DNA from 4 places in the Arthrobacter sp. B1I2 genome. Region 1 is predicted to be linked to each of the others. Evidence: riboswitches for the same ligand, from Rfam matches in the RefSeq annotation. Region 1 holds a riboswitch; each other region holds the start of a gene.
The links. A riboswitch is a leader RNA that binds a small molecule or an ion and turns the genes downstream of it on or off. The one in region 1 is predicted to bind S-adenosylmethionine.
Positions count from the first base shown of each region.

Region 2: another riboswitch for S-adenosylmethionine. It lies ahead of QFZ57_RS06520 (DUF1737 domain-containing protein); the one in region 1 lies ahead of QFZ57_RS18000 (bifunctional o-acetylhomoserine/o-acetylserine sulfhydrylase).
Region 3: another riboswitch for S-adenosylmethionine. It lies ahead of QFZ57_RS12285 (aminotransferase class V-fold PLP-dependent enzyme); the one in region 1 lies ahead of QFZ57_RS18000 (bifunctional o-acetylhomoserine/o-acetylserine sulfhydrylase).
Region 4: another riboswitch for S-adenosylmethionine. It lies ahead of QFZ57_RS02150 (cobalamin-independent methionine synthase II family protein); the one in region 1 lies ahead of QFZ57_RS18000 (bifunctional o-acetylhomoserine/o-acetylserine sulfhydrylase).

Region 1 is NZ_JAUSYC010000001.1:3,855,399-3,857,589, reverse strand. It holds gene QFZ57_RS18010 (HNH endonuclease signature motif containing protein) at 1-72, opposite strand, end outside; gene QFZ57_RS18005 (VOC family protein) at 320-958, opposite strand; SAM riboswitch class IV at 1,120-1,234, shown strand; gene QFZ57_RS18000 (bifunctional o-acetylhomoserine/o-acetylserine sulfhydrylase) at 1,278-2,191, shown strand, end outside.
Region 2 is NZ_JAUSYC010000001.1:1,406,480-1,408,670, reverse strand. It holds gene QFZ57_RS06530 (TetR/AcrR family transcriptional regulator C-terminal domain-containing protein) at 1-589, opposite strand, end outside; gene QFZ57_RS06525 (hypothetical protein) at 817-1,071, shown strand; SAM riboswitch class IV at 1,259-1,374, shown strand; gene QFZ57_RS06520 (DUF1737 domain-containing protein) at 1,388-1,663, shown strand; gene QFZ57_RS06515 (rhodanese-like domain-containing protein) at 1,660-2,070, shown strand; gene QFZ57_RS06510 (O-succinylhomoserine sulfhydrylase) at 2,071-2,191, shown strand, end outside.
Region 3 is NZ_JAUSYC010000001.1:2,629,838-2,632,028, forward strand. It holds gene QFZ57_RS12285 (aminotransferase class V-fold PLP-dependent enzyme) at 1-1,224, opposite strand, end outside; SAM riboswitch class IV at 1,262-1,375, opposite strand; gene hisN (histidinol-phosphatase) at 1,539-2,191, opposite strand, start outside.
Region 4 is NZ_JAUSYC010000001.1:473,314-475,504, reverse strand. It holds gene QFZ57_RS02150 (cobalamin-independent methionine synthase II family protein) at 1-909, opposite strand, end outside; SAM riboswitch class I at 923-1,028, opposite strand; gene QFZ57_RS02145 (M14 family zinc carboxypeptidase) at 1,257-2,191, shown strand, end outside.

The DNA of each region.
Region 1 (2,191 bases):
CAGCGCATCAAGGGCAGCAACAGAGGCATGAACACCCTCCAACACCACCCCAACACCCGTGCTGATTCCCATACGAACATCATCCAACGAGGCACCAACATTCAAGATCGGTGTGGGCTGTAACAGCAGCGGGCAGCTACGCCCTGCGAGGGCAGCCACCACCTGCGAGGGCAGCTACCCCTGGCGAGGGCAAGCAACCACTTAAATGGATTCGGCCGCCATCGGGTGGTGACGCCGTTGTCACCACCTGATGGCGGCCGAAGCGGATCCGGGTACAAGCCCGGCGAACTCAACTCCCGGAAGGGAGAGGCCCGGAGCGTCAGATAGTGACTGCCCCGTTGGCGGTTTCAAACGTAACCGACAGGATGCCCGGTGTTCCGTGCGGGGCCACCCACTCCACCGCAACGTCCTCGAGCGGCTTCTCCACCGGCTCACCCAGCCACTCGGTCACGCGGGAGGCGGAGCCGGCAATGGTCAGGCAGCTCATCTTGAGGTTGCTCGGGTAGGCGTTGGACGGGTGCAGCGACGGGTCGCCCTCCCACTTGAGCATGTACGGGACCTGGGGATCGGCGATAAGGCCAAGGATGCCAATCTGCTTCCAGACCAACTCCCGGCCGTCCGGGAACTTGCGGTTGCCGTTCACGGCGGCGCGGCCCAGGCGTTCCTCGAAGGGGGCGAGGTCGTCCACTTCGACGCACCAGCCCATCCAGCCGCCACCAGCCGCGGAACGGGCACGAACTGCCTGTCCGAACGGTGCCTTGTCCGACGCCGGGTGGTCCAGGACCTCCACAACTTCAAGGTACTTGTGGCCGGCGAGCGGGATGATCATATTCCGGGTTCCGAACCGGGGGTGCACCCCGCCCTTCACTGCCTCAACGCCGAGGGCAGATGAAATACGTTCGGTAGTGGCCGCGAGGCCATCGTGTTCACAGGCGTAAGAGACGTGATCCATGCGCATGGCAACATCTTGGCACTTTGTGATCAGGCTCTCAGCTAAGGGTACCCTTACTGGAATTCCGGCCAGGGGCGGGCCATCCCGGACATACTCCGGGGCGGTCCGAAGACCTTGTTCGTCACAATGCTGTCCACGGCAGGCACCCGGTTCCTAGACTGGGCGCAGGTCATGAGCGCCAGCGCCAAGCCCCGGCTCGCTGGCCGGCAACCCTCCATCCGCGGTGGGGTGCCCCGGGTGAGGACCTGGCTGTCCGGCAAGAGCCGGAAGCAAGCGCGGCCCGTACTGCTCCCAGCATGCCGGGCCCATGTCAAAGGAGATTTGGATGTCCAACGGATGGTCCTTCGAAACCCGCCAAATCCATGCAGGCCAGGAGCCGGACAGTGCCACAGGAGCCCGTGCACTGCCCATCTACCAGACCACGTCCTTCGTGTTCCCCAGCGCCGAAAGCGCAGCCAACCGCTTCGCTTTGGCAGAGCTTGCACCCATCTACACCCGGATCGGCAACCCGACGCAGGATGCCGTGGAACAACGGATAGCCAGCCTTGAGGGCGGTCTGGCCGCTTTGCTGCTGAGCTCCGGGCAGGCCGCCGAGACCTTCGCGGTACTGAACATTGCCGAGGCCGGGGACCATATTGTGGCGAGCCCCAGCCTTTACGGCGGAACCTACAACCTCTTCGCCCACACGCTGAAGAAGTTCGGCATCTCCGTTACTTTCGTGGCCGATCCGGACAACCTGGACCAGTGGCGCGAGGCGGTCCAGCCGAACACCAAGCTCTTCTTCGGTGAAGTGGTGTCCAATCCACGCCAGGATGTCCTGGACATCGAAGGCATCTCCGAGGTTGCCCACCAGGCAGGCGTGCCACTGATCGTGGACAACACGCTGTCCACTCCCTACCTGATCCGCCCGCTGGAGTGGGGCGCGGACATCGTGATCCACTCTGCCACCAAGTATCTTGGCGGCCACGGTTCCGCCATTGCCGGCGTGATCGTCGACTCCGGAAAGTTCGACTTCGGCAAGGACCCGGCAAGGTTCCCCGGATTCAACACCCCGGACCCCACCTACAACGGCCTGGTCTATGCACGCGACCTTGGAGCTGATGGTGCGCTGGGTGCCAACCTCTCCTACATCCTCAAGGCCCGAGTCCAGTTGCTGCGCGATTTGGGCTCGGCGGTGTCCCCCTTCAACGCCTTCCTGATTTCCCAAGGCCTGGAAACGCTGAGCCTGCGGGTGGAGCG
Region 2 (2,191 bases), 2.4 Mb from region 1:
GGGCACGCAGCCGCGGAAACTCCGTGGCGGGCAGGCGGTGGAGCCCCAGGCGCAGCAGCACCTCGTTCTCTTCCGGGTCCACCACGTATTCCTGCAGTTCGTTCAGGATGTGCCCGTAAAGGAAGCCGTAGTAGGCGCGGTAGACATGGAGCGCATCTGCCGGTTCGAACCCTGCTGCCACCAGCAGGGACAGGATCTGCTCAAGGGGCCGCAGCGTGCCCAGCGGACGCAGGCCCAGCGGCGTGGAAAGGGGCCGGGTCACCAGCAGGGGGACCACGTTGGGGTGCTGGAGTGCCAGGGTCCGCAGATCATGGGCGATTTTCCGCAGCTGGGCTTTCCAGTCAGGGTCGTCCGGATGAACCCCGAGCTGATTCAGTACCAGCTCGGAAACACCGTCCAGCAGTGCGGCGCGGTTCTCGGCATAGCGGTAAAGACTCATCGGGTCCCGGCCAAGCTCCTGCCCCAGGCGGCGCATGGTCAGCGCATCCAGCCCCTCGGCGTCAACCAACTCCAGGGCCTTGGCCAGCACGACCTCCCTGCTCAACCTCGTTTTAGGCCTGCCAGGCCCGGAAGTTTTGGCGGAAATCATTGGTTGGGTCCTCGCTGCCTGCCGTCACCGTGGGGTGATGATTCGAGACGGTTGCCTCACTTGTAGTCTACGGGTAAAGTCTACAGCGTAGAGAAGCGCTGACACCGCTGATGGCCCCGATGCGTTTGACGGGACACGACCTATAGATCCGATGGCCACCGTGCAGGGCCTCGGATCTGCTGCTGTAGCCGAACGGCGGCGCCGCGCACCTAGCGAAGGGAGCCGTCATGGCACATTCGCAGTTCGATACTTTTCTTAACGAAGCCACCTACCCCGACCAGGCATCCGATTCCAGCCTGGACCGCGACCGCCTTTACGGGCTGTACACCAGCTGGTGCTTCATCAACGAGCAGACGCCCGGCACCGAGTCCAGCTTCTGGGAAGCCATGAAATACCGGATTTCGCCGCGCCGCAACGGGCTTCGCATGAAGGGCCCGGCCGCTGCCGACTACATCCTGACCAGCTACCCCGGCCTTGTATAGGGTCCGCCTGGGCTTGCAGGAGGCCGCCGGGTAACGGTGGCACATGATCAAATGCTGCGGCACGCACGTGCCGCAGCATTTTTCATGCCTCCCCGGTAAGAACCCTATCGCCTTGCCATCAGCTCAATTACGGAACATGACGGCGGCGGCGGTGCGGCTTGGCGCGGCAGGTGTTACGTTTTTGGGGAGTAATGAGTACCGGTGTGAAGCCCTGACTGGCCGGTCGGCAACCCTCCCTTTCGCGGCGGGGTGCCTCAGGTGAATACTCGGCATATCGACCGATTCGAGCTGCAAGCGTGAGAGAAGGAGATCCGTCGTGTCCGACGCGCCCGTCCCTGAAGAAAAACTGTCCTACCGCCTGATCACGGGCCCGGACGACCGTGCCTTCTGCGAGCGGATCTCCGCCGCACTGGCTGAGGGCTATGTGCTGCACGGCAGTCCGGCGGCCACGTTCAACGGCACCCGCGTGATCGTGGCGCAGGCAGTGGTCCTTCCGGCTGCGATCGCCTCGGCTGACGCGGCGGTGGCCACTGCGGTGGATGAGCTGGATGCTGAGTTTGAGGGCGAGTTCGACGGCGAGGGCCACGCGTGAGCTACGCAGGGGACCTGACGCCGCAGGAAGCGTGGGAGAAGCTGGAGCAGGGCGCAATCCTGGTGGATGTCCGTACCGAGGGCGAATGGGCCCACATCGGCATCCCGGACACCAAAGCTACGGACAATGATCCGCTGTTCATCCAGTGGACCTTCCCCGGCGGCATTCCCAATCCGGACTTCGTGAAGGACCTCAAGGAGCAGGCGCCGGAGGACCCGGGCGCCGAGTTGGTGTTCCTGTGCCGGTCCGGTGCCCGTTCGGTTGCGGCTGCCACCGCCGCCACGCAGGCCGGCTTCACGTCCTACAACGTGCTGGAAGGCTTTGAAGGCGAGCCGGACCGCTACGGCGAACGCACCGTCAATGGCTGGAAGAACCGCGGCCTGCCCACCAACCTCGGAAAGAACTAAGTGGCTTTCAACCAAGACGCCCCCGGCTGGAACCCCGACACCCAGGCCGTCCGCGGCGGGCTGGACCGCACCAACTTCCAGGAAACGTCCGAGGCAATCTTCCTGAACTCCGGCTTCGTCT
Region 3 (2,191 bases), 1.2 Mb from region 1:
GCTTGCGCGGAGGGAACCGGATGGCAGGCCCAGGCGCTTCAGCAGGGGATGCGCGCAGAAGCGCCCGTCGCGCAGGCCCACACCGTGCTCTGCCGAGAGGTAGGCCGCCACCAGTCCTGCGTCGTAGCCCTCAACGGAGAAGTTGACCACGCCGATGGTGTCTGTTTCCGGGTTGGTGTCCTTGAAGATCTGGTGGACCGTGACGCCGTCGATGCCCTGGAGGCCCTCCACCAGGAAGGACCGGATGGCGGACTCGTGGGCATGCCAGCGTTCCTGGTCCAGTCCGGCGATGACCTGGGTGGCACGGGCAAGGGTTGCGGCCCCGAGGACGTTCGGCGAGCCCCCCTCGTGGCGGGCCGGTCCGGTGGCCCAGCTGACGCCGTCGAGCCGTGCTTCCTTGACGGCGCCGCCGCCGGCCAGGTGCGGGACGCCTGCGTCCAGCCAGTCGGGGCGTCCCACCAGGACGCCGGCGCCGAAGGGCGCGTACAGCTTGTGGCCGGAGAAGGCGAGATAGTCGACGCCGTCCGCGCTGATGTCCACCCGGCGGTGCGGGGCGAGCTGGGCCGCGTCCACCACGATCCGTGCCCCATGCTGGTGGGCCAGGGCGGCCAATGCACGGATGGGGAGGATTTCGCCGGTGACGTTGGAAGCGCCGGTGACGGCGAGCAGGCTGACGCCGCCCTGTTCCAGCTCGGCGCGGACGGCCTCAAGGGTGCCGGTGAGCGTGTCCGCGGCAACGATGCTGCGGTGCGGGACGCCCTGCCACGGCAGGAGGTTGGCGTGGTGTTCGATGTCCAGGTAGAGGACGTCGCCGTCGGGGCGGCCATCAGTCACCGGCAGGCAACCTGCCAGCAGGTTCAGCGAGTCGGTGGTGTTGCGGGTGAAGATGACCGAATCATCCGGGCGGCCGCCCACGAAGTCGCGGACGATGGTGCGCGCGTTCTCATACACGGAGGTGCTGATCTGGGAGGCGTAGCCGGCGCCGCGGTGGACGCTCGCGTAGTAGGGCAGGATCTCGTTCAGGTAGGCGGATACCACGGACAGTGCCGGGGCGGAGGCGCCGTAATCGAGGTTGGCGTACCGGACGTGGCCACCCGAAATCAGGGGCGCCTGGATCTCGGCGCCGGTGACGGCAGCGAGCGGCCGGCCGGCAACGGCCTGGCGTGCACCAGAAACGGCGGCTTCGGCAGTGACGGGCTGGGGAGATACGGTGGCAGTTGTCACAGAGACCTCACTTGGTTACAGGACTCCGGCATAGGGGAATCCGCGCTTGCCGTATCCGCTCCGGACCGGCCTGGTCGTCACCCGGGGCACCCCACCGCGAATGGAGGGTTGCCGGCCAGCAAACCGGGGTTTTGCGCTGGCACTCGTGACCTGCATAAAAGCGTAGGACATGGGGCGGCCCGGACTGAAGCCGCGGCAATTGTTAAGGGCTTTGTTACGCACTGCCGAATAAACGACGCCGGACACCTCCCCTGGAAGGCGTCCGGCATCGCAATATTCGTTTTCGCGGCTATTTCACGGGGAGGCTGCGGCAGTTACAGCAGATCATCCAGGTAGGGGTTGAGGCGGTGGAGCACCTCTGAGTGCAGGATCGAGTTCGTGGCCAGGGCGTTCCCGCCAAACGGGCCGTCCTCGCCTTCGAGCGAGGTGAACCGGCCGCCGGCCTCCACCACGATCGGCACCAGGGCGGCCATGTCGTAGAGGTTCAACTCCGGTTCGCAGGCGATGTCCACCGAGCCTTCGGCCACCATGCAGTACGACCAGAAGTCCCCATAGGCCCGGGTCCGCCAAACGTCCTCGGTGAGGCCGAGGAAATCATCCAGGTTTCCGCGTTCCTTCCAGCCCCCCAGGCTGGAGTAGGAGAGGGAGGCGTCGGAGAGTTTCGACACGTCCGACACGCGGAGACGGGTGGCTGCGGCAAGGGACCGTCCCATGTAGGCGCCCATGCCTTTCGCGGCCCACCAGCGCTTCCCAAGGGCCGGGGCGCTGACCACGCCCACCACCGGCTCGCCTTCGTCGACGAGGGCGATCAGCGTGGCCCAGACCGGAACGCCGCGGACGAAGTTCTTGGTCCCGTCAATGGGATCGATGATCCAACGCCGCGAACCGTGGCCGGTGCTGCCGAATTCCTCGCCCAGGACGGCGTCGCGGGGGCGTGAGCGGGAGAGCTGGCCCCGGATGGCTTCCT
Region 4 (2,191 bases), 3.4 Mb from region 1:
CCCGGCGTTGATCTGCAGTACCGACCCGATGATGTCGGCGAACGGGATGTCCGTGGTGTGCGGGCCGTGCCAGGAGCCCCAGCAGACGTGCAGCCGGATCTGTTCCTGGGGGAGGTCGCGAAGTGCCCAGTTGGTGGCTTCCACCCGCAGCTGGATGAACTTCAGGTAGTCCGCCAGGGCGGGCTCGGGGTTGATCTGGTCCCAGCTTTCGGCCAGGGACGGGTCATCAAGCTGGACTGTGAGGCCGGCGTCGATGATCGCCTTGTATTCCTCCCGCATGGCATCGGCGCAGGCGTAGACGAGTTCCTCATCGGATTTGTAGTACTCGTTGGCCACCCGGGCGCACGAGCCGGGGGAGAGGGACGCCACGAAGCCGTCCGTGAGGCCGGCCGCGGCGAGCCCGGTCTTCAGGTTCCTGATGTCCGAGCCAACGAGATCTTGGCCCGTGTAGGTCAGGGGGCCGGCGATCTTGGGCTGGGCGACGCTCTTGCGGTGGGTGAGGATGCCGGAGGAGGGATCGTTGTAGGCCTCATTGAAGGCCTGCCGGTCCCGCCGGTCGGGGAAGGAGGTCAGGACCACCCTGCCGGGGGACGACCGCCGCACTTCGGCATCGGCCCAGCGGTCAACGTTGGTGGGCTCCAGGCCGCCGAGCCGGGCGAAGGAGTAATTCCACCACGCGCCGTAATCCACGGAGCTGGACATGGTGTGCCCGTACTCGCCGTCGTTGGGGATGTCGATGCCGAGATCCTTCTGGCGCTGCACTACGTCCACCACGGAGGCTTGAAGGAGTTCCAGGAATTCCGGGGTGATGCCGTCGGCTTCCTTGGCAGCGTTGGCCGCGATGAGTTCCGGGGTGCGGGGCAACGAGCCGGCGTGGGTCACGCGGATGTGGTCGGTGTTCTGGGACATGCTGGAATCTTCCTTTCCATCGGTCCTGGCAGTAGCACCTTCGGGCAGGAGTGATGACTCTGATCCCGTGGTTGCTGCGGCGTCATCGAGCCAGGTCTCTCGGCCGCTCCGGATGGTTCACTTTCACCTAAATCGAGATGCCCGTATCCGGGCAAATTCGCGGCCCTTTATGTCGCTCCCGGTTGGCTCGCCGCCCACCCTCTCCAGGGGGCCACGAGTAGGCTTACAGGTATTGTCCAGCCCATTGACAGGTTTCGTTAAGATTGGTTGGCTGTTTGTCACAGGCCGCAATGGGGGACACGGCGGCTGACCGCACCTGATTCACTCGAAAGAGGTAACGCACTGTGATGAAATCCTTCAGGACCCTTGCCGTATCCGGCGTGCTGGCGCTCGCCGTGGTGGCAGGACCCGCGCCGCTCGCCAACGCCGTGGGCGAAGGCCCCGCCTACGACGGCAACGGCCAGATCACCACCACCAAGCTGGCCACCTACGACCAGATGGTTTCCTTCCTGAAGGACCAGGACGCCCGCCAGCCGGCCATGGAGCTTGAGGTCATCGGCCAGACCGTCAAAGGCCGCGACATCCACCTGGTCAAGTACATCTCGGACCCTGCCAAGCCCACCATCCTGTACCTGACCCAGCAGCACGGCAACGAACAGCTCACCACCGAGGGTGCCCTCGAGTTCGTCAAGCACCTGGGCACGGGCAAGTCCGCAGGCATCCTGGACGGCGTGAACATCCTGGTTGTCCCCATGCTCAACGCCGACGGTGCCATGGGCGACGTGAATTTCTCCCTTGACGACTACCTGGCCAAGGGCGACCGCAACATGACGCGGTACAACGCCGAAGGGGTGGACATCAACCGGGACCACGTGGCCAAGGTCCAGCCCGAGACCCAGGCGCTCCACAACAACGTGATGCGCAAGTACCGCATTGACTACATGATCGACCTGCACCACCAGGGCACCCGGGCCGAGCGGGACGGCAAGCTGGTGTCAGGCTCCATCCTGTACCCCACCACCCCGAACGCCGATCCCGACGTAGTCGAAAAGTCCAAGCAGCTCGGCGCCGTGGTCTTCAACAACGTGGACTCCACCGGCTGGGGCCACCTGGGCAAGTACCAGGGCGGCAGCGCCGAGACCATCAGCCGCAACGGCATCTCCGTGGAATACGGCATTGCCACCCTGCTCTTCGAGATGCGCGGGATGTCCGACCACTACCTGGACGGCTATGCGCTGGGGCAGCGCAGCAACGGCTACCTGATCAAGCAGACGGTCACCAC